Agarilytica rhodophyticola: one gene and its partner. The protein of the gene in region 1 interacts with the protein of each later gene in a pairwise test. Links are inferred from orthologs where the notes say so. Each region holds a gene or a part of one and is shown in the gene's direction. Other genes may lie near its edges. The genes, in order: nth and aceE.

The links.
Region 2: the proteins of nth (region 1) and aceE interact in binary tests that used the Escherichia coli proteins (3 or more experiments, as listed by UniProt). The link is inferred for Agarilytica rhodophyticola from one-to-one orthologs.

What each region holds. Positions count from the first base shown.
Region 1 is NZ_CP020038.1:4,949,364-4,958,627, forward strand. The notes cover bases 4,326-7,172. They hold nth (endonuclease III), read left to right. Parts: upstream 4,326-5,345; coding sequence 5,346-5,999; downstream 6,000-7,172. Other genes in these bases: dapC (succinyldiaminopimelate transaminase), read left to right, coding at 4,326-5,306; BVC89_RS20495 (arsenate reductase), read left to right, coding at 6,118-6,474; dapD (2,3,4,5-tetrahydropyridine-2,6-dicarboxylate N-succinyltransferase), read left to right, coding at 6,484-7,172. In the rest of the region: BVC89_RS20470 (hypothetical protein), read right to left, coding at 1-240; map (type I methionyl aminopeptidase), read left to right, coding at 551-1,321; BVC89_RS20480 ([protein-PII] uridylyltransferase), read left to right, coding at 1,325-4,027; more of dapC, read left to right, coding at 4,095-4,325; more of dapD, read left to right, coding at 7,173-7,515; dapE (succinyl-diaminopimelate desuccinylase), read left to right, coding at 7,530-8,663; cyclic pyranopterin monophosphate synthase MoaC, read left to right, coding at 8,669-9,145; moaD (molybdopterin converting factor subunit 1), read left to right, coding at 9,164-9,264. UniProt on the Escherichia coli protein: DNA repair enzyme that has both DNA N-glycosylase activity and AP-lyase activity. The DNA N-glycosylase activity releases various damaged pyrimidines from DNA by cleaving the N-glycosidic bond, leaving an AP (apurinic/apyrimidinic) site.
Region 2 is NZ_CP020038.1:2,513,933-2,523,519, forward strand. Bases 3,262-6,431 are described here. They hold aceE (pyruvate dehydrogenase (acetyl-transferring), homodimeric type), read left to right. Parts: upstream 3,262-3,579; coding sequence 3,580-6,231; downstream 6,232-6,431. Other genes in these bases: aceF (pyruvate dehydrogenase complex dihydrolipoyllysine-residue acetyltransferase), read left to right, coding at 6,252-6,431. Outside these bases: BVC89_RS10625 (AI-2E family transporter), read left to right, coding at 1-114; BVC89_RS10630 (insulinase family protein), read left to right, coding at 187-3,114; more of aceF, read left to right, coding at 6,432-8,162; BVC89_RS10645 (OmpA family protein), read right to left, coding at 8,329-9,003; BVC89_RS10650 (VPLPA-CTERM sorting domain-containing protein), read left to right, coding at 9,423-9,587. UniProt on the Escherichia coli protein: Component of the pyruvate dehydrogenase (PDH) complex, that catalyzes the overall conversion of pyruvate to acetyl-CoA and CO(2).

The sequences.
Region 1 (9,264 bases):
TTTAGATTTGTGGCTAGCCAACACTTTTTTAGCCTTTCTATAATCTTCTGTAGCCGCATGTAACTCACTAAAGCACATTTTACGCTCTGCTCCCTGGGCCGCGGCACACTCTGACCTAAGGGTTTTATATTCGGTCACCTGATCCTGCGCTAACTTAATCTCATCCGTGGTCGTTCCTGACAATGCAAAACTCGATATACCACATAGAAAAATAATACCTACATACTTTACAACCGACATCTTATTATTCCCTCGCTAATTAAGTAGTTCTGTCGAGATAGTGCTTACATTGTAGTCAAAGCTTTTTGCAAAAACCGGACAATTGTCAAAAAAATCGATTAAATAGATAAAGAATCTATCAGTGCGTATTCTTTAGACTGAAACATTTATCAACTGCTTACTAACCGGTTCTAAATCTAATCTCAGAGCTTTAGCTAATGCGTACAAAGTACGTTTTCCCCAAGACCAGCTTCTAATAGGTATGCGTCATCGAACGCTTTAGTTTAGAATGCACCCCCAATTAACAACGACACATTCCTTGGATCGCGCGATGACCGTTAGTATTAAAACGCCCGAAGAAATACAAAAAATGCGAGTGGCAGGCAGAAAAGCCGCTGAAGTTTTAGAAATGATTGAGCCTTATGTAAAGCCTGGGGTGACGACAGCTGAACTTGACCGAATCTGCCATGACTACATTGTGGATGTGCAAAAAGCTATCCCTGCTCCACTCAACTATAAAGGGTTTCCAAAGTCTATCTGTACATCGGTTAATCAAGTAGTGTGCCACGGTATTCCATCAGAAAAGAAAATATTGAAAGAAGGCGACCTAGTGAATATCGATGTCACCGTTATCTATGATGGCTACCACGGCGATACCAGTAAAATGTTTTATGTTGGCAAAGTCGCACCGCATGCTCATAGACTGACGAAAATAACACAAGAGTGTCTATATAAAGCCATAGAGCTGGTAAAACCCGGCACTCAGCTAGGAGATATCGGCCATGTAATTCAAACCTACGCTGAAAAAAACCACTATTCTGTAGTCCGCGACTACTGCGGTCATGGCATTGGTAAGGTTTTTCACGAGGAACCTCAGGTACTCCACTATGGCAAACGAAATACAGGTATGGCATTGCAAGAAGGCATGACTTTTACCATTGAGCCGATGATTAACGCAGGTAAGGCACAAACAAAGCTTAAAGGTGATCAATGGACAGTGGAGACACGCGATGGTCGTCTATCAGCTCAGTGGGAACATACCCTTGCGGTGACCTCTGATGGCGTAGAAGTATTAACAGCACGTAAAGAAGAAGCATTCTAAACAATGGCGGCCAGAAAATATCCCGAGTTTCCATGCCAACCCCTTTGCTTTAATCAAGAAAGGTTTCGATCAGATCTTGCGGTTAAGCCGGTAATAACTGTTTTTAAAGATGCTATTGCCGGTGTTAACAAACACCTAGCCGATCGCTTTTACCAAGAAGAAGCCATTCGATACCTAATATATGAACGCTCAGCGTTTATTGATTTGATTCTGCACTACGCTTGGCATCATTCATTTGAATTAAACACGGATATTTCTCTGATCGCAGTGGGAGGCTATGGCCGAGGAGAACTTCACCCTCATTCTGATATTGATATCCTAATTCTCTTGGATAACAAAGCGGGCAAAAAATACGATGAGGACTTACAAGCATTCGTCACTTTTCTTTGGGACATTGGCCTTGAAATCGGCAGCAGTGTTAGGACAGTTAAAGAGTGCGCCAAGATAGCAAGTAACGATATTACCGTCGCCACTAACCTTATAGAATCTCGTACTATCGCAGGCAATAATAAATTGCTGCAAGAGCTTAACACTTTAATTTCACCCAAAAAAATCTGGAAGCCGCGAGATTTTTTCAAAGCCAAATGGGAAGAACAAACAACACGCCATCAAAAATACGAAGGCAGTGAAAACGACCTAGAGCCCAATGTTAAAAACTCCCCAGGTGGCTTACGTGATATACAAATGATTACGTGGGTAGCGAAACGCTATTTTGGCGTCAAAACGCTGCGCCAATTAGAAGGTAAGGGATTTTTTACCGAACATGAATTTGCTGTTTTTAGATCGGGTGAGGAGTTTCTCTGGAAAGTGCGCTATGGGCTGCACTTGCTTGCGGGACGTTCAGATGAGCGCCTACTGTTTGAACATCAACGGGAACTAGCAAAAATCTTTGGTTACCAGGATTCAGATAAGGGCTTAGCAGTAGAGCAGTTTATGTACGAATACTATCGTACTGTGACCGCCTTGCGCGGGCTCAACGATGTACTGCTACATTACCTCGCAGATGTGATTAATGGCCCATCCTTCAGAACCAAGATAAAACCTATTAACGAGCGCTTTCAACTGCGTAATAACTATATTGAGGTTACCAGCGACGATGTTTTCGATAAGCATCCAAGCGCTCTGCTAGAAATCTTTGTATTGATGGGAGATGCCCCTAACATCGCAGGGGTTACAGCATCGACTATACGTCTGATCCGGGACAAGCGCTGGCTTATCGATGACGAGTTTCGTGCCAACAGCGAAAACAAAAAAATGTTCATGGCCATATTTTCCATCGAATATGGCTTTGTCACCCAACTGACTCGAATGAAGCGTTATGGGGTATTGGGTCGCTATTTACCAGCGTTTGGTAAAATTACGGGCCAGATGCAGCATGACTTATTCCACCGCTATACCGTGGACGCGCACACCCTGTTGGTGATAAAGAATATGCGTCGCTTTACTTTACCGGAAGAAGAAAAGCGCTTCCCAGTGGCAGCACATGTTATCAATAATTTACCAAAGCCTGAACTGCTCTATATCGCCGGTCTATTTCATGATATTGGTAAAGGGCGTGGCGGCGACCATTCGTTGTTGGGTGCTCAGGATGCCAAAGAATTTTGCGAGTCTCATGGCCTGTCTCGGCGAGAAACACGCCTTGTCACTTGGCTAGTAGAAAAGCATTTGCTGATGTCTTACGTTTCCCAAAAGCAAGATATCTCGGACCCGGAGGTTATTCAAAACTTTGCCACCCAAGTAGGCGATCAATTACATCTAGACTACCTTTACGCCCTCACTGTAGCCGATATGTGCGGCACCAATCCAGATATATGGAACAGTTGGCGTGCATCTTTGATGCATCAGCTTTATAGCGAAACCAAGCGCGCTATGCGCAAAGGCCTTGAAAATACCGTCGATATACAAGAATTGATCGAAGAAACCCAACATCAAGCCATTATGAAGCTGAACGATAAGAATATTTCCCAGCAGCAAGCGATGGCTCTCTGGCAAGGAATGGGAGACGAGTACTTTGTTCGCGAGAGTCACTGGGATATCGCCTGGCAAACCGAAGCCTTGATTAACCACAATACTGATCAGCCTCTAGTGCTCGTTCGAGAAACGGCGAACAAAAGGTTTACTAACGCCACCGAAATATTTTTATATGTAAAAGATGCGCAACATGTATTTGTTGCGGCGGCCACTTGTCTCGCGCAACTATCCCTTAACATTCAAGATGCAAGGATTTACACATCGAGCACAGGTTATACCCTCGATACTTTTTATGTGCTCGATGAAAACTTTAATCCTCTCGGCGATAATCATGACGTGTTTGAAAAAATTTCTAACGCATTGTTAGAAGAATTGCGTCTGGTGGGGGAGTATTCTGATATCGCGGAACGCAGAACGCCAAGACAGTTAAAACAATTAGCCACACCAACACGAACAAGTATCTCGAATAATCTCAGTAAAAATTGCACGGTGCTAGAAGTTATCAGTCCGGATCGCCCAGGACTACTAGCAACTATTGCACAAATCTTTATGGACTTCGATATCAATATGCAAAATGCAAAGATTTCAACCTTAGGGGAACGAGTGGAAGACGTGTTTTTTATTACCAGCAGAGATGGTAATCCCCTAGGCGATGCACAGCTATGTATGGATTTGCAAGACGAAATTTGTCGTCGCTTGGATAGCCAAATCAAACAAGAACTTAATGAAGCGTAAACTCACTTTTTAATTAACCTGGCAGGCAAATATGCCGGGTTAATCGTTTGGGTAATTTATTAAAAATATGAATCCACATCTTGAGCAATTGCAACCTTATCCTTTTGAAAAACTACTTAAATTAAAACAAGGTATAGCACCTCCGGCAGATAAACCTCATATCGCCTTATCCATTGGTGAACCAAAGCATAATCCTCCAGAATTTGTATTGGACGAAGTCCGCGATCAATTGCATACCATTAGCAACTACCCGGTTACTAAAGGTACTGATGAATTGCGACAGGCTATGGCACATTGGATAACTCACCGTTTTGGGCTAAAACAAGGCTCTATCGATGATCAACATAATATTATCCCCGTCAATGGCACTCGCGAAGCTTTATTTGCTTTTACACAAGTAGTAGTCAATGCACAAACCCCAGGGGGAAAAGTATTGATGCCTAACCCCTTTTATCAAATTTATGAAGGAGCAGCTTTAATCGCAGGGGCAGAACCTTTTTTTATCAACTGTCCAGAGCACACAAACTATCTACCTGACTTTGCCAATGTGCCTGAAGAAGTTTGGCAACAATGCCAGCTCTTATTCATATGCACTCCTGGTAATCCGACTGGAACGGTACTTTGCGTAGAAAAATTATGTGAGCTGATTGCTCTTGCTGACAAATATGATTTTATTATCGCTAGTGATGAATGTTATTCAGAGCTTTATTTTGACGAAGCCGCTCCGCCGCCGGGATTATTACAAGCCTGCGCTCACCTGGGACGAGACGACTACCAGCGCTGCGTGGTCTTTCATAGTTTATCCAAACGCTCGAATCTTCCGGGGTTACGCTCGGGTTTTGTTGCTGGTGATCAAGCCATTATAAAAAAATTCTTACACTACCGAACCTATCACGGTTGCGCTATGCCAGTGTTCGCACAAAAAGCGAGTATTAAAGCTTGGCAGGACGAGCAACACGTTGCCAATAACCGCCAGTTTTACCGCGAAAAATTTGCTGCAGTCATCGAGCTTTTACAGGATTCGATTGAGGTACTACGACCAGATGCAGGCTTTTACCTTTGGCTAAAAACCCCTATAGATGATCAGGATTTTGCTAGAGAGTTGTTTGCCCAGCAAAATATCACCGTATTACCTGGTACATACTTAGCTAGAGATACCCAAGCAGGAAACCCCGGTAAAGGACATGTAAGAATGGCCTTAGTTGCCCCAATAGAAGAATGTATTGAAGCGGCTCATAGAATTAAAGCCTTTTTACAAGATTCTGTTGCTACAAAATGACTAACTCAATAAAAGTTAATTACCTTCACCAAGATTAATATGCTAAAACAAGAACGCGTTGACTATATTTTAAAGGAACTTAAAAGGCGTTATCCTAAGCCACCTGTTCCTTTAGATCACAAAGATGAGTACACACTATTAGTAGCCGTGCTTTTATCTGCACAATGTACCGATGAGCGAGTCAACAAGGTAACACCTCACCTTTGGCAGCTAGCGGATAATCCTTTTGACATGGCGCCTCAGCCGGTAGAAAAAATTAAAGAAATTATCCGCCCTTGTGGTCTATCGCCACAAAAATCGAAAGCCATAAAGAACCTTTCGCAGATATTGATCGATAAATATGACGGCGTCGTGCCACAAAACATGGATGCTTTAGAGGAGTTGCCTGGTGTCGGTCACAAAACTGCCGGGGTGGTCATGTCGCAAGCCTTTGGCGTACCCGCATTTCCTGTGGATACACATATTCACCGGCTGGCCCAGCGCTGGGGGTTAACCAACGGTAAAAGTGTCAGTCAAACAGAGAAGGATCTTAAACGCCTGTTTCCCAAAGAGAGTTGGAATGATCTTCATCTACAAATTATTTACTACGCAAGAGAGTTCTGCACAGCAAGAGGATGTGACGGAACCGTCTGCCCTGTCTGCACAACCTGTTATCCAAATCGTAAGAAACCTAAGATTACACAAAAAGCCTAGGGCCGAAAGGCCCTTACCAGAAACCATACAAGGTGGCGTCAAGACAGTAAGGCCGGTTAACAGGTCCTAGGCTCTCTGTTAAACTTGACGCCCCATTTTTTGTAAAAAACTCTATGGCATGACTACCCTATTCGGCATTAAAAACTGCGACACTGTCAAAAAAGCACGTAAATGGCTAGACACAAACCAACATAGCTTTGATTTTCATGATTTTAGAATTGACGGCTTAGACGAAGAAAAGATTACTCACTGGCTTTCTTACATAGAGCCAGCCGTATTAGTGAATCGACGCAGCACCACATGGAAACAACTCAGTGATGCTGAAAAATCATATTTTGAAGGCGATACCCTAGGGCAAGAAGCTAAACAAATCCTTCTGCAGCAACCAACGCTACTTAAACGTCCCATCTTGGAGAAAGGTGAAGATGTTTATGTAGGTTTTAAAGAACAACACTATTCAAGTATTTTTAGTTGAGGACTATTCATGACAACACTTTACAGCGTGGGCTTTGGTGTCGGCACAGAAAATAAAAGCGGCGATCTCATCGAGGTATTCTATCCACAGCCATTATTAAATCCTTCAGCTAATATAGTACAAGCACTTGGCAAGGTATTAGACTATCAGAGCGGCAACACTGTTATTGCACTGACTTCAGATAATACTCAGGCCCTCGGCGACGAACTAAAAAACGATGAGCCAGAATTTGCCTCATTAATCGCAAGTTTATCGGTGAGCAAAAAACCGTTGGTTGCCACTATTTTAGAAAAGGACGAAGCGCCTCAGACTGTAGCTGAAGCCTATCTTAAACTGCACTTACTTTCCCATCGTTTGGTTAAGCCTCATGAAACAAACTTAAGTGGCGTGTTTGGGGTGTTACCAAACTTGGCTTGGACAAACGATGGCGCAATCGACATAGCAGAGTTGCCAGAACGTCAACTACAAGCTCGCTTGGAAGGCCGCACACTCAGCGTTAGCTGTGTCGATAAATTTCCAAAAATGACCGATTATGTAGTACCTAAAGGAGTGCGTATTGCCCATACTGCTCGAGTTCGCCTAGGCGCTTACTTAGGTGAAGGCACCACCATAATGCACGAAGGGTTTGTCAACTTTAATGCTGGAACCATGGGCACTAGTATGGTGGAAGGCCGTATTTCTGCAGGAGTGATTGTCGGTGATGGCTCCGACCTTGGCGGCGGCTGTTCGACCATGGGCACACTATCTGGCGGTGGTGATATTATCATTTCCGTAGGCAAGAACTGCTTGCTAGGTGCTAATGCAGGGGTCGGTATTCCATTAGGCGACGGCTGTACCGTCGAAGCGGGTCTCTATATTACTGCCGGGACGAAAGTCATCTTGTTAAACGACCAAAACCTAGTAGTGGAGACAGTGAAAGCTCGCGATTTGGCAGGTAAGTCAGACTTATTATTCCGGCGCAACTCCATTAGCGGTGCTGTTGAGTGTAAAACAAACAAAAGTACGATTGCACTAAACCAGGAATTACACGCGAATAACTAATGAGTAATCAAGAAATCACCCCCACACTAGAGCTTGCCTGCGAGCTAATAAGCCGCCCATCTGTTACGCCAGAGGATCACGGCTGCCAAGAAATTATGCTCTCTCGCTTACAAGCCATAGGTTTCCATGTCACCAAGTTGCGCTTTGATGATGTGGACAATTTCTGGGCAATACGAGGTAGTGAAGGCCCTATTCTCGCCTTTGCTGGCCATACTGATGTGGTGCCCGTTGGCGATGTTAATAAATGGCAAAGCCAACCTTTCTTTCCCGTTTTTAAAGATGGCATGTTATATGGTCGCGGTGCGGCAGATATGAAAGGTAGCCTTGCGGCGATGATCACTGCCTGTGAGCGTTTTATTGAACACCATGCAGATCATCGCGGCCGTATTGCTTTTTTAATCACATCAGATGAAGAAGGCCCCGCTAAAAACGGGACTGTTAAAGTTGTCGAATGGCTGGAGCAACACAATACTAAAATTGACTGGTGTATTGTCGGCGAACCCTCAAGCACAGCGGCAGTTGGTGACACCGTTAAAAATGGTAGGCGAGGTTCCCTCGGCGCAGAGTTAACTGTCAAAGGAAAACAAGGACATGTGGCCTACCCTCATTTAGCGAAAAACCCTATCCACGCGGTGTCTTCAGCCCTAGCCGAGCTGGCAGCAACTCAGTGGGATAATGGCAATGACTTCTTCCCTGCCACCAGCTTCCAGGTGTCTAATTTCAATAGCGGTACTGGCGCTACCAACGTTATCCCTGGTACAGCCGAGATTATATTTAATTTTCGCTTCTCCACCGAAGTCACACAGCAACAGCTGCAAACACGAACGGAAGAGATTCTTCATCAACATGATGTGGATTTTGATTTAGAGTGGAAGTTATCGGGCCAACCATTTCTCACAGCCAAAGGCGAGCTTGTGGAATCAGCTGTGCAAGCGATTCGAGAAATCTGCCAAATTGAGACCGAGCTTTCTACTGCCGGTGGCACCTCAGACGGGAGATTTATTGCTCCAACAGGTGCGCAAGTGCTGGAGTTAGGGCCCGTCAATGCTACGATCCACCAAGTGAACGAATGTGTAAAAGCTGAAGATCTCAATACTCTCAGTGATATATATGAAAATATCTTGCAGAGGATGTTGGTAAACAGGTAGTTAACATGGCCCTAACCCACTTAAATAAAGATGGTGAAGCCCACATGGTAGATGTGGGCAATAAAGCGATTACTCGACGATCAGCGACAGCGCGTAGCTATGTGGAAATGCAAACAAACACGCTGGCACTGATACAGTCGGGTGATAACAAAAAAGGAGATGTCTTCGCTGTTGCCAGAATAGCAGGTATTCAGGCTGCAAAAAAATGCGCAGATTTAATTCCTCTTTGCCACCCACTCATGCTCAGTAAAATCGCTGTAGAACTGGTAGCCGAACCTGAAAATAAGCGCGTCAAAATTGAAGCTACCTGCACGCTCGATGGTAAAACTGGTGTTGAGATGGAAGCTTTAACAGCAGCCTCTGTTGCTGCCTTAACTATTTATGATATGTGCAAAGCGGTAGATAAAGGTATGGTTATTTCATCGACCCAGCTTATTACCAAGACAGGCGGTAAGTCTGGTGATTTTCATTATCAAGAATGAAATTACAATAGTGATGTTATGAAGAGTAATATTCAGGTTTTATACTTCGCCTCTCTGGGCGAAAAACTGCAGCGTGACGAAGAAAAGTTAACACTCAAGATAGACAATAATTTTAACGT
Region 2 (9,587 bases), 2.4 Mb from region 1 along the record:
TGGGGTTTTTGGGGAGTATTCTTCGCTATTCCTCTGGCAACTTTATTTAAAGCAATTATTACCGCTTGGCCCACCACAAATATCGATGAAGGGCTTGCTGAAGTGAAGGGATAATCTGGATCTCAGGTGAGTTCTGATTAACTCAGGATTTACCTGATAAATATTAAGAAAAATAGAGGTGTATATTTGAGGTTCTTTTATTTTTTAGCGTGTTTGATAGTGTTTGTTTGTCCTCTACTGAGCGCAAAAACGCCCATTATTGTTAATGACAGTGATCACCGAAAGTTCGAATATTTCTCGCTCGATAATACACTTCAAGTTCTTCTTATTTCCGATGTAAAAGCTGAGAAAGCTGCCGCTGCCTTGGATGTCGCTGTCGGCTCTGGCGATGATCCTAAAGATCGTTATGGCTTGGCACACTTTCTGGAACACATGCTCTTCTTAGGAACTGAAAAGTATCCTGTTGTTGGTGAGTTCCAAGATTTTATTGCTGGTCATGGTGGTCGACATAATGCCTATACCAGCTTGATGCACACCAACTACTTTTTCGATATCGATGCTAAAAGCTTTGAACAAGGCCTGGATCGTTTTGCCCAGTTTTTTATCAGTCCCCTTATTATGGAAGACTATGTGGCGCGCGAACGCAATGCAGTGCATTCAGAATATGCCTCTAAGTTAAAGTCAGAGGCTAGGCGGGAGCGGGATGTTTTTCGTGAATTGGTGCTACCAGGACACCCTTTGTCTAAATTTTCTACGGGAAACCACAGTACTTTGAGTGGCGTACCTGTTAGTCGCTTACAAAAAGAGCTTTTTGATTTTTATAATACCCAATACAGCGCTAATAAAATGGTGCTCGTTTTAAGTGGACCCTTTGAATTAGTACAATTAAAGACCTGGGCTGTGAATAAATTTAGTGCTATAAAAAATAAAAATGTTGCACAGCCACAATCTCATAATACATTATTTGCTGATGGCTTCTTACCGGCTGAAGTGCATATCAAACCACAAAAGGAATTGCGCAAAGTCACATTTTCTTTCCCGATACCATCGACTCTACCTCATACAGATAAAAAGCCAACACAATATATTGGTAACTTTATTGGCCACGAAGGTGAGGGTTCGTTGCTATCGCTATTAAAAAAAGAACGATGGGCTAGCTCTCTAAGTGCCGGTAGCGGTGTAAGGTGGCACGGTGGTGAGACTTTTAATGTCACCATTCGTTTAACCAAAGAAGGTTTAAATAACCTTTCTCATATTCGCGATTTGATGTTCGACTATATTGCGCTTATAAAAAGAAATGGCATTAGCCAATGGCGTTATCGAGAGTTAGCTAAATTGAGTAAGATGTCTTTTGATTTCGGCGAACGGGGAAATCCCATAAGAGAAGTTAGCCGTCTTGCTCGTGATTTACATGAGACAACGGCGAATAAAATTTTTTGGTACAACTATAATTGGGACAAATTTGATGAGGTGCTTATTCGCCGTTACCTGGGTGAACTCAATGTCAATAATATGTTAACCGTAATTGTTGCACCCGAAACAATTGCCGATAAAGAAAGTGAATTCTATCAAGCGCCTTATCGTGTAATCACTAATAACACCTCTCAACATTTAGAAAACCATTCAACTGTAAAAAAGGCTGAGTTTCGTAGTCACAAACTTACACTTGAAGGCCCAAGTGTTGCCACCTATAAAAAATTAAAAAAACAAATGGACTTGCCTAAAGCAAACCCGTTTGTTCCGAGTAATTTTACTATTTATGAAGAGAGCTTTGCGCAAGCTAAAGAAAATATACCGCAATTAATTTATCAGCGTGATGGAGTGCAGGGTTGGTTTTTAAATGACAATATTTATAGTATTCCAAAAGGCTTTGTGAGTTCTCGTTTTCTCTTGCCTACAGCAACTCATTCCCCTGAGTTGAGTGTAACGCTCGATATCTTCGCAAAAATTATTAAAGATGCTCTAAATAAACTCAGCTACAATGCCTCTTTGGCTGGTTTGTCTTATTCATTAAATGCTACAGCTAAAGGCATAGATTTAGATTTTTATGGCTATAACGCTTCTTTACCTGAATTGTCTAGCCGTGTATTGAAAGTGATCCGAAACTTTAATCGCAGTAAAAAATATCGGCTTAAAATGATAGATGCCTACTTTGATGATGTTCGGGAAGAGTTATTGCGAATTCAACGCAATCGTCGATACGATAAAGTCTATGCACAAGTTTTTCGTGATGTGCCTTCTGTGCTTTATTCTCCCTATTGGTCGAGTCAGGATTTGGAAGTCGCCCTCGATAAATTGACTAAAAAACGTTTTATTGAGCTGTCTGAAAATTTATTTGATGATGCTCAGTTAGAAGCTCTCGTATATGGTAACTTTCGTGAAAAAGACGCCAAAAAATATTTCTCAGGCTTAAGGAAGATATTAAAAAAGAAAGATCAGCACGTGTTAGAGAAGAGTAAGGTAGTGAATTTGTCTCAAGCGCCATTATTTGTTAAATCTTTGGTGGTTGATTCACAGGAGAGTGTCGCTGCAATTTACTTACAAGGGCGCGATGACTCCATTGAAGAACAAGCCAAGGTTTTAATTTTACAACAAATGATGTCATCACCCTTTTATCAAACATTAAGGACACAACAACAACTTGGTTATATTGTACAAAGTGCCAATTATACCTTACGCGATGTGCCGGGTATTGCTGCGGTAGTGCAGTCGCCACAATATTCACCATACCAAATTTATCAGCGCATGTTAGATTTTTTTAAAAATAGTAAAAATGAAATATTTAAAAATTTCGCGAGGGATAAAAATGCACTGGTTATCGAGCTAAAAGAGCAGGCTAAGAATCAAGGTGAATGGGCGAATCACTATTGGGCAAGTATTTTAGATAAAGATTTTTCCTTTGATGAGCGCAAACGGTTGATAGCCGTGATTGAAAATATTACCCGCGGAGAAATTGATCAATTGTATGACGATATGCTGATCAAAAATGGTGCGGATATGATTTTTGTGGCGAGTAATAAAGAGATTCCTGCAGCAACATTCGACCCTTCTGCAAAAGGCATTAAAGACTACAAAAAATTTAAAGATCATATGTTAAGTTACACTTACGATTGAAAGTAACATGATGCATCTTGCGCTACAGCCCCCGTAATTGCTGCGTTGCAGCTAAAAAGTAGGGTGGAAAGTTTATTTGCATGTGTGTAGAATCGTGACAATTCTATTGCTCTATTATGTCAATTTAAATGAGTGTATATGTCAGACATCATTTTGACACAGCGTTCAACAATATCTGCAAATGGTGGCCACAGTTAAATAAAACATTAGATGTTATTACTTAGATGCTTAGTGAAAAGCATATGTACGAACAAGAAAGATACATATGTAACAAAGCAAACATTGTAGGTTCCAGAAGACGAGTACATATATAAAACACTATTGACGATTGAAAGAAACCTTCGAAATTATCCATCAAATTTTATTTATGCGGGAGTGGTTCATACCATTTCTCTATACGATTTTGTTTATTCGTTTAATACCGCCGTACAACAGTTCTATGCGGCACTACTGAGGAGGCCCTAAATGCTAGAGGAATCTGATGCTCTAGAAACCCAAGAGTGGGTAGAAGCACTTGAATCGGTAATTCGTCATAACGGACCTGAACGTGCATCTTATCTTTTGATCCAATTAGCAAATATTGCGACTAAAGCAGGTGTTGGTTTACCGTCAGCTATTACGACACCTTATAGTAATACTATTCCGGTTAGTGCTGAAAAGCGTCATCCTGGGGATGAACATTTAGAGCGCAAGATCCGCTCTTTGGTGCGCTGGAATGCTATGGCGATGGTAATGCGCGCAAATGATAATGATGAGGGTTTGGGTGGACACATTTCGTCATTCTCTTCTTCTGCTACGTTGTATGAAGTAGGGTTTAACCATTTCTTCCGTGCTGATAGTGATGACCAATTAGGTGACTTGATTTATTTTCAGGGCCATATTTCACCAGGTATCTACGCGCGCTCCTTCCTTGAAGGCCGTTTATCTGAGGATCAATTGGATAACTTTAGGCGTGAGGTAGATGGCGGTGGTTTATCTTCTTATCCTCACCCATGGCTAATGCCTGATTACTGGCAGTTTCCTACTGTATCCATGGGGCTAGGTCCTATCCAAGCTATCTATCAGGCTAACATTATGCGCTATATGTCTGCCCGCGGCTTACCCCGTGGCGACCGTAAAGTATGGGCGTTTTTAGGGGATGGTGAATGTGATGAACCTGAAACTTTAGGTGCAATTTCCCTTGCTGGACGCGAGCAGCTTGAAAATCTGATTTTTGTGATCAACTGTAATTTACAGCGGTTGGACGGTCCGGTACGTGGTAATGGCAAAATTGTCCAGGAACTTGAAGGGATCTTCCGTGGCGCTGGCTGGAACGTTATTAAAGTGTTGTGGGGCAGTCTTTGGGATGAGTTGTTGCAAAAAGATACAACAGGCTTACTGCAAAAACGTATGGATGAAGTGCTCGATGGCGAGTTGCAGAACTATAAAGCCAATGGCGGTGCCTACACTCGTAAGCATTTCTTCGGTAAGTATCCTGAGTTGCTAGAGTTGGTTAAGGATTATACTGATGATGAAATTATGGCGCTTAACCGTGGTGGTCATGACCCGCAGAAAGTTTACGCAGCATATGCAGAAGCATCGGCGCATAAAAAGCAACCTACTGTAATTCTTGCGCAGACAGTTAAAGGCTATGGTCTTGGCGCAGCAGGTGAGTCCGCCAACATTACTCACTCTGTGAAGAAGCTGGATATTGAGAGCTTGAAGAAATTCCGCGATCGCTTTGGTATTCCAGTTGCTGACGAAGACTTGAAAAACGTTCCTTATTACCGCCCATCTCCCGACTCCCCAGAAATGAAGTATATGCAAAGCCGCCGTCAAACACTGGGTGGTTATGTGCCTTCTCGAGTATCGGATTTCGATGCGCTACAGATACCTAAACTGGATGCCTTCAAAGCATTGATGAAGTCCACCGGTGATCGCGAAATATCCACCACCATGGCCTTTGTAAGATTTATCTCCACTTTAGTGAAAGATAAAAATATGGGCGACCGTGTTGTGCCCATCGTTCCTGATGAAGCACGCACCTTTGGTATGGAAGGCATGTTTAGGCAATTGGGCATTTATTCCTCCCAAGGTCAAAAATATACGCCACATGATCGTGATCAAATCATGTACTACAAGGAAGATAAGAAAGGCCAAATTCTGGAAGAAGGTATTAACGAAGCTGGCGCTATGTCTGCTTGGGTTGCCTGTGCGACTGCCTATAGCACTTATAAAAAGGCCATGGTGCCATTTTATATATACTATTCAATGTTTGGTTTTCAGCGTATCGGTGATTTGGCATGGCTAGCTGGAGATATTCAAGCCCGAGGTTTCTTGATCGGTGCAACTTCGGGTAGAACCACCTTAAATGGTGAAGGTCTGCAGCACCAAGATGGCCACAGTCATTTAATGGCTAATACTATTCCTAATTGTCACTCTTACGATCCCACTTATGGTTTCGAATTGGCAGTGATTATTCAGGATGGTTTGCGTCGTATGTATGAAGACAAGGAAAATTGTTTTTATTACATCACTACTATGAATGAAAACTATCAGCATCCCGATATGCCTATTGGTGCCGAAGAAGGCATTATTAAAGGTATCTATCAATTGAAGGCTGGTAAGAAAAGCACTAAGAAAAAACGTGTACAGTTGATGGGTGCCGGTACGATTTTGCGTGAAGTGGAAGCCGCCGCGGAGTTATTGCGAGAAGATTGGGGTGTTGAGTCCGATATATGGAGTGTTACCAGTGTTAATGAGCTGGCTCGCGATGGTCAGCGTGCGTCTCGTTGGAATTTACTCAATCCAACCCAAACACCACGCAAAGCGTATATTACTGAGCAATTGGAATCTAGTGATGGTCCTTTCATCATTTCTACCGATTATATGAAGAGCTATGCAGAACAATTGCGTGCCTATATTCCAGGTAATTATTCTGTCTTAGGAACTGACGGGTTTGGCCGCAGTGACACGCGCTCAAAACTACGTAAATTCTTTGAGGTGGATCGCTACTTTGTTACTGTTGCTGCACTCAAGGCTCTTGCTGATGAAGGCAAGATAGACAGTAAAGACGTTGCCGAAGCGCTTAAAAAATATGGCATCGACTCAGAAAAAACCGATCCAACGACCTGTTAACTTACTAGGAGAATTTTTCAGTGGCTAAGCAAACAGTCCCTGTACCCGATATTGGCGGGGCGGAAAATGTAGATGTAATCGAGATTTCGGTCGCACCTGGAGATGTGATAGCGGTTGATGATCCTCTAATTACTTTGGAATCGGATAAAGCATCGATGGATATTCCGTCGCCGGTTGCAGGTAAAGTGATCAATGTTCTTGTTAAAGAAGGTGATCAGGTATCAGAAGGCTCAGCGGTGTTAGAAATTGAAGTAGGTGGTGCTGAAGATGCGGCTCCTGCAACTCAAGCCGCGCCTGTCGAAAGTGCTCCGGCGGCAGCTTCTAGCGCCACTGAGCAAACACCTGTAGCAGTGCCTGATATAGGCGGTGCCGAAGGTGTGGACGTGATCGAAATATGTGTTGCCATTGGCGATACCGTTGCCGAGGGCGATTCTATTATCGTACTTGAGAGTGATAAAGCTTCCATGGAAGTGCCTGCTCCAACGGGCGGTAAAGTGGTAAGTATTGCATTGAAAGAAGGAATGAAAGTTTCTGAAGGCGATGCAGTATTGGTATTGGAAACTCAAGGTGGTGGCACTGTAGCGCCAGCACCTGCGGCGGATAGTGCTCCTGCACCTGTTGCCGCTGCGCCCTCAGGTGCATCAGCTTCTATGGATGTTAGTGTGCCTGATATTGGTGGTGCAGAGGACGTGGATGTGATCGAAGTCTGCGTTGCTGTTGGCGATGAAGTGAGTGAAGGCGATTCCATTATTGTTTTAGAGAGTGATAAAGCCTCAATGGAAGTACCCGCACCTGCCTCTGGTAAGGTGACTAAGCTTGCTATTAAAGAGGGCGATAAAGCATCCGAAGGCACGGCCGTGTTAACCCTGGAAGTTGCCGGTGCTGCACCGGTTGTCCAAGAGCAAGCTGCACCCGCTGAACCAGAGCCTGTCTCAGCGCCAGCACCAGCTAAAAAACCGGCAAAACCCCAGACGACTAATCAGTTGCTGCCACAAGATATTGAAAGCTCAGGCAGCTCAGTTTATGCCGGTCCGGCAGTGCGTAAGCTTGCCCGCCAGCTGGGGGTAAACTTGGGAGAAGTACAAGCGACGGGAGCGCGAGGTCGTATCTCCAAGGATGATGTTAAAGCTTTCGTTAAAGGTGTCATGACTAGAAAACCGGCTGCTAGTGCAGGCGCAAGCCTAACCAGCGGCACAGGCATTCCTGCTATTCCAGAAATAGATTTTGCCAAATTTGGTGAAGTTGAAACCGTTAAAATGAGTAAAATTCATAAGGTTACAGCCGCTAATATGCTGCGTAGCTGGTTGAATGTGCCTCATGTAACGCAGTTTGACGATGCCGATATCACCGATATGGAAGCTTTCCGCAAAGGCATGAAAGCTGAGGCAGAAAAGGCAGGAGTGAAGTTAACACCTTTACCTTTCTTGTTAAAAGCATGTGCTGCTGCTCTGAAGCACGAAGAGAGTTTTAACGTTTCATTGCACGCTGACGGTGAGCATATTGTTAAGAAGAAATATGTTCATATCGGTATCGCTGTGGCGACGCCAAATGGCTTGATGGTTCCCGTGGTCAAAGATGTGGATAAAAAAGGTCTATTCCAATTGGCGGAAGAATCCAACGCGCTGGCTAAGAAAGCACGTGATGGCAAACTGATGCCAAATGAAATGCAAGGCGGCTGCTTTACTATTTCTAGCTTGGGTGCAATAGGTGGAACAGGTTTTACCCCTATCGTTAATGCACCGGAAGTGGCTATTCTTGGAGTTTCTAAAGCTTCGATGCAGCCTGTATGGAATGGTAAGGACTTTACTCCCCGCCAAATGCTACCTCTATCTTTGTCTTATGACCACCGTGCGATTAACGGCGCAGATGCTGGGCGTTTCTTTACTTATCTAGTGTCCTTACTCTCAGACATTCGTCGCTTGTCATTGTAAGCTTTTCTTTTGAGCACCATTTTGCGGATAAAAAAAGCCCAACATATGTTGGGCTAACTCTCAGGATGGTGTACTTACTGGCCGAAATTCCGTCTTGTAATGTCCCTCTTTCAACGTCCTTGTCTCACATTCCTGTGGGTGTCGCTTTCCTGAGTCCTTGTATTCGTTAGTTAGCCGCCGCAAACTGCTCTTGATCTTTGTTATACACTTCGATTTTCACTCGTCTTTGAAAGGCGTGTTGATCTAGGTTAGGCATGGCCGAAATGGCAAATTGAGAGCCGTGTGAGTGAACTTCTATACGATCTTCTGCAATGCCTTCATCAGTTAGGGCAGTGGCTACAGCTTTGGCCCGTTCGGCGGATAAAACATTGTTGTACTCATCTGTGCCTCTGGGGTCTGCATGGCCATCTAGACGCACGTGTAATTCGGGGTTTTCTTTCAGATAACCCACCAAAGAAGAAATACGTTGGCTATCTTGGAATGAGATTTCATCACCGCCCGTAGGAAACATCACTTGAAATTCTAATTTCTTAGCGACTCGGCTCTCAAGGCTGGCAACTTCGTGCTGTTGTCGATCTATTTTCTGTTCTAGTTGTTTGATATTGTGATTTGCTGCTTCCATCTGTATATCCGCCGTTTTACTTTTTTCTGCTAGATAAGCTCCGCCAAGTGCTCCGAGAACAAGTCCTACTGGCCCCCCAGCAATGCCACCGACAACTGCTGCTGTTGAGAATGTTGCTGCTCTTTCAACATCTTTAACTGTTTTTGATGCGGCTTGTGCAGCGGGAACGGTAAGCGCTGATGTTAGGGCTAGTGCTGAGATAAAAGTCATTGTTTTCATGGTTGTCTCTCTTAATTGTTAATTTGTTTGATATCGCTGTGTTGCTGCTATGGTGTGTATTAAACAGGAGGATTAAGACCTTCCAATGGACGTAAAAGGGCAGGCCAGTGACGGAATATGGCAAAATGTGGAAGCCTTATCTCGGTGTATAAAAAGTGGCTGTAAATTAGATCTTCATGTTGAAAAATGTTTAAGCTGCTCTTATTCGATCTCTTAACGCTTACCTTGAGCCACGTTGTTTGCGCTGTCGGCAAAATATACAGATGGGCGCCTATAATTTTTTCATGTCGCTTTTATTTTCTATTCTGCCTTGATTTATATGAAGTTTTTCTTTTTGGCATGCCATATGCATTTGTAAGTCTTAGTAAATGTTTTTATAACGTTAAAAGATTAAACGAGTGTTTTTTAGGTAGATATCGATGGCATATAAAGGTTGGTTGGCAGTTTTTGCTATGCTTTTTGTTGTACAGACGCAGGCTGTCACTGTTGACTTTGACTTAATTGATCCTATCTCCGCCGATCGGGCGCGAGGTGATTATGCGCGTGCCTTTAACTATGAAGTGGATGGTATCAACCTTAGTATC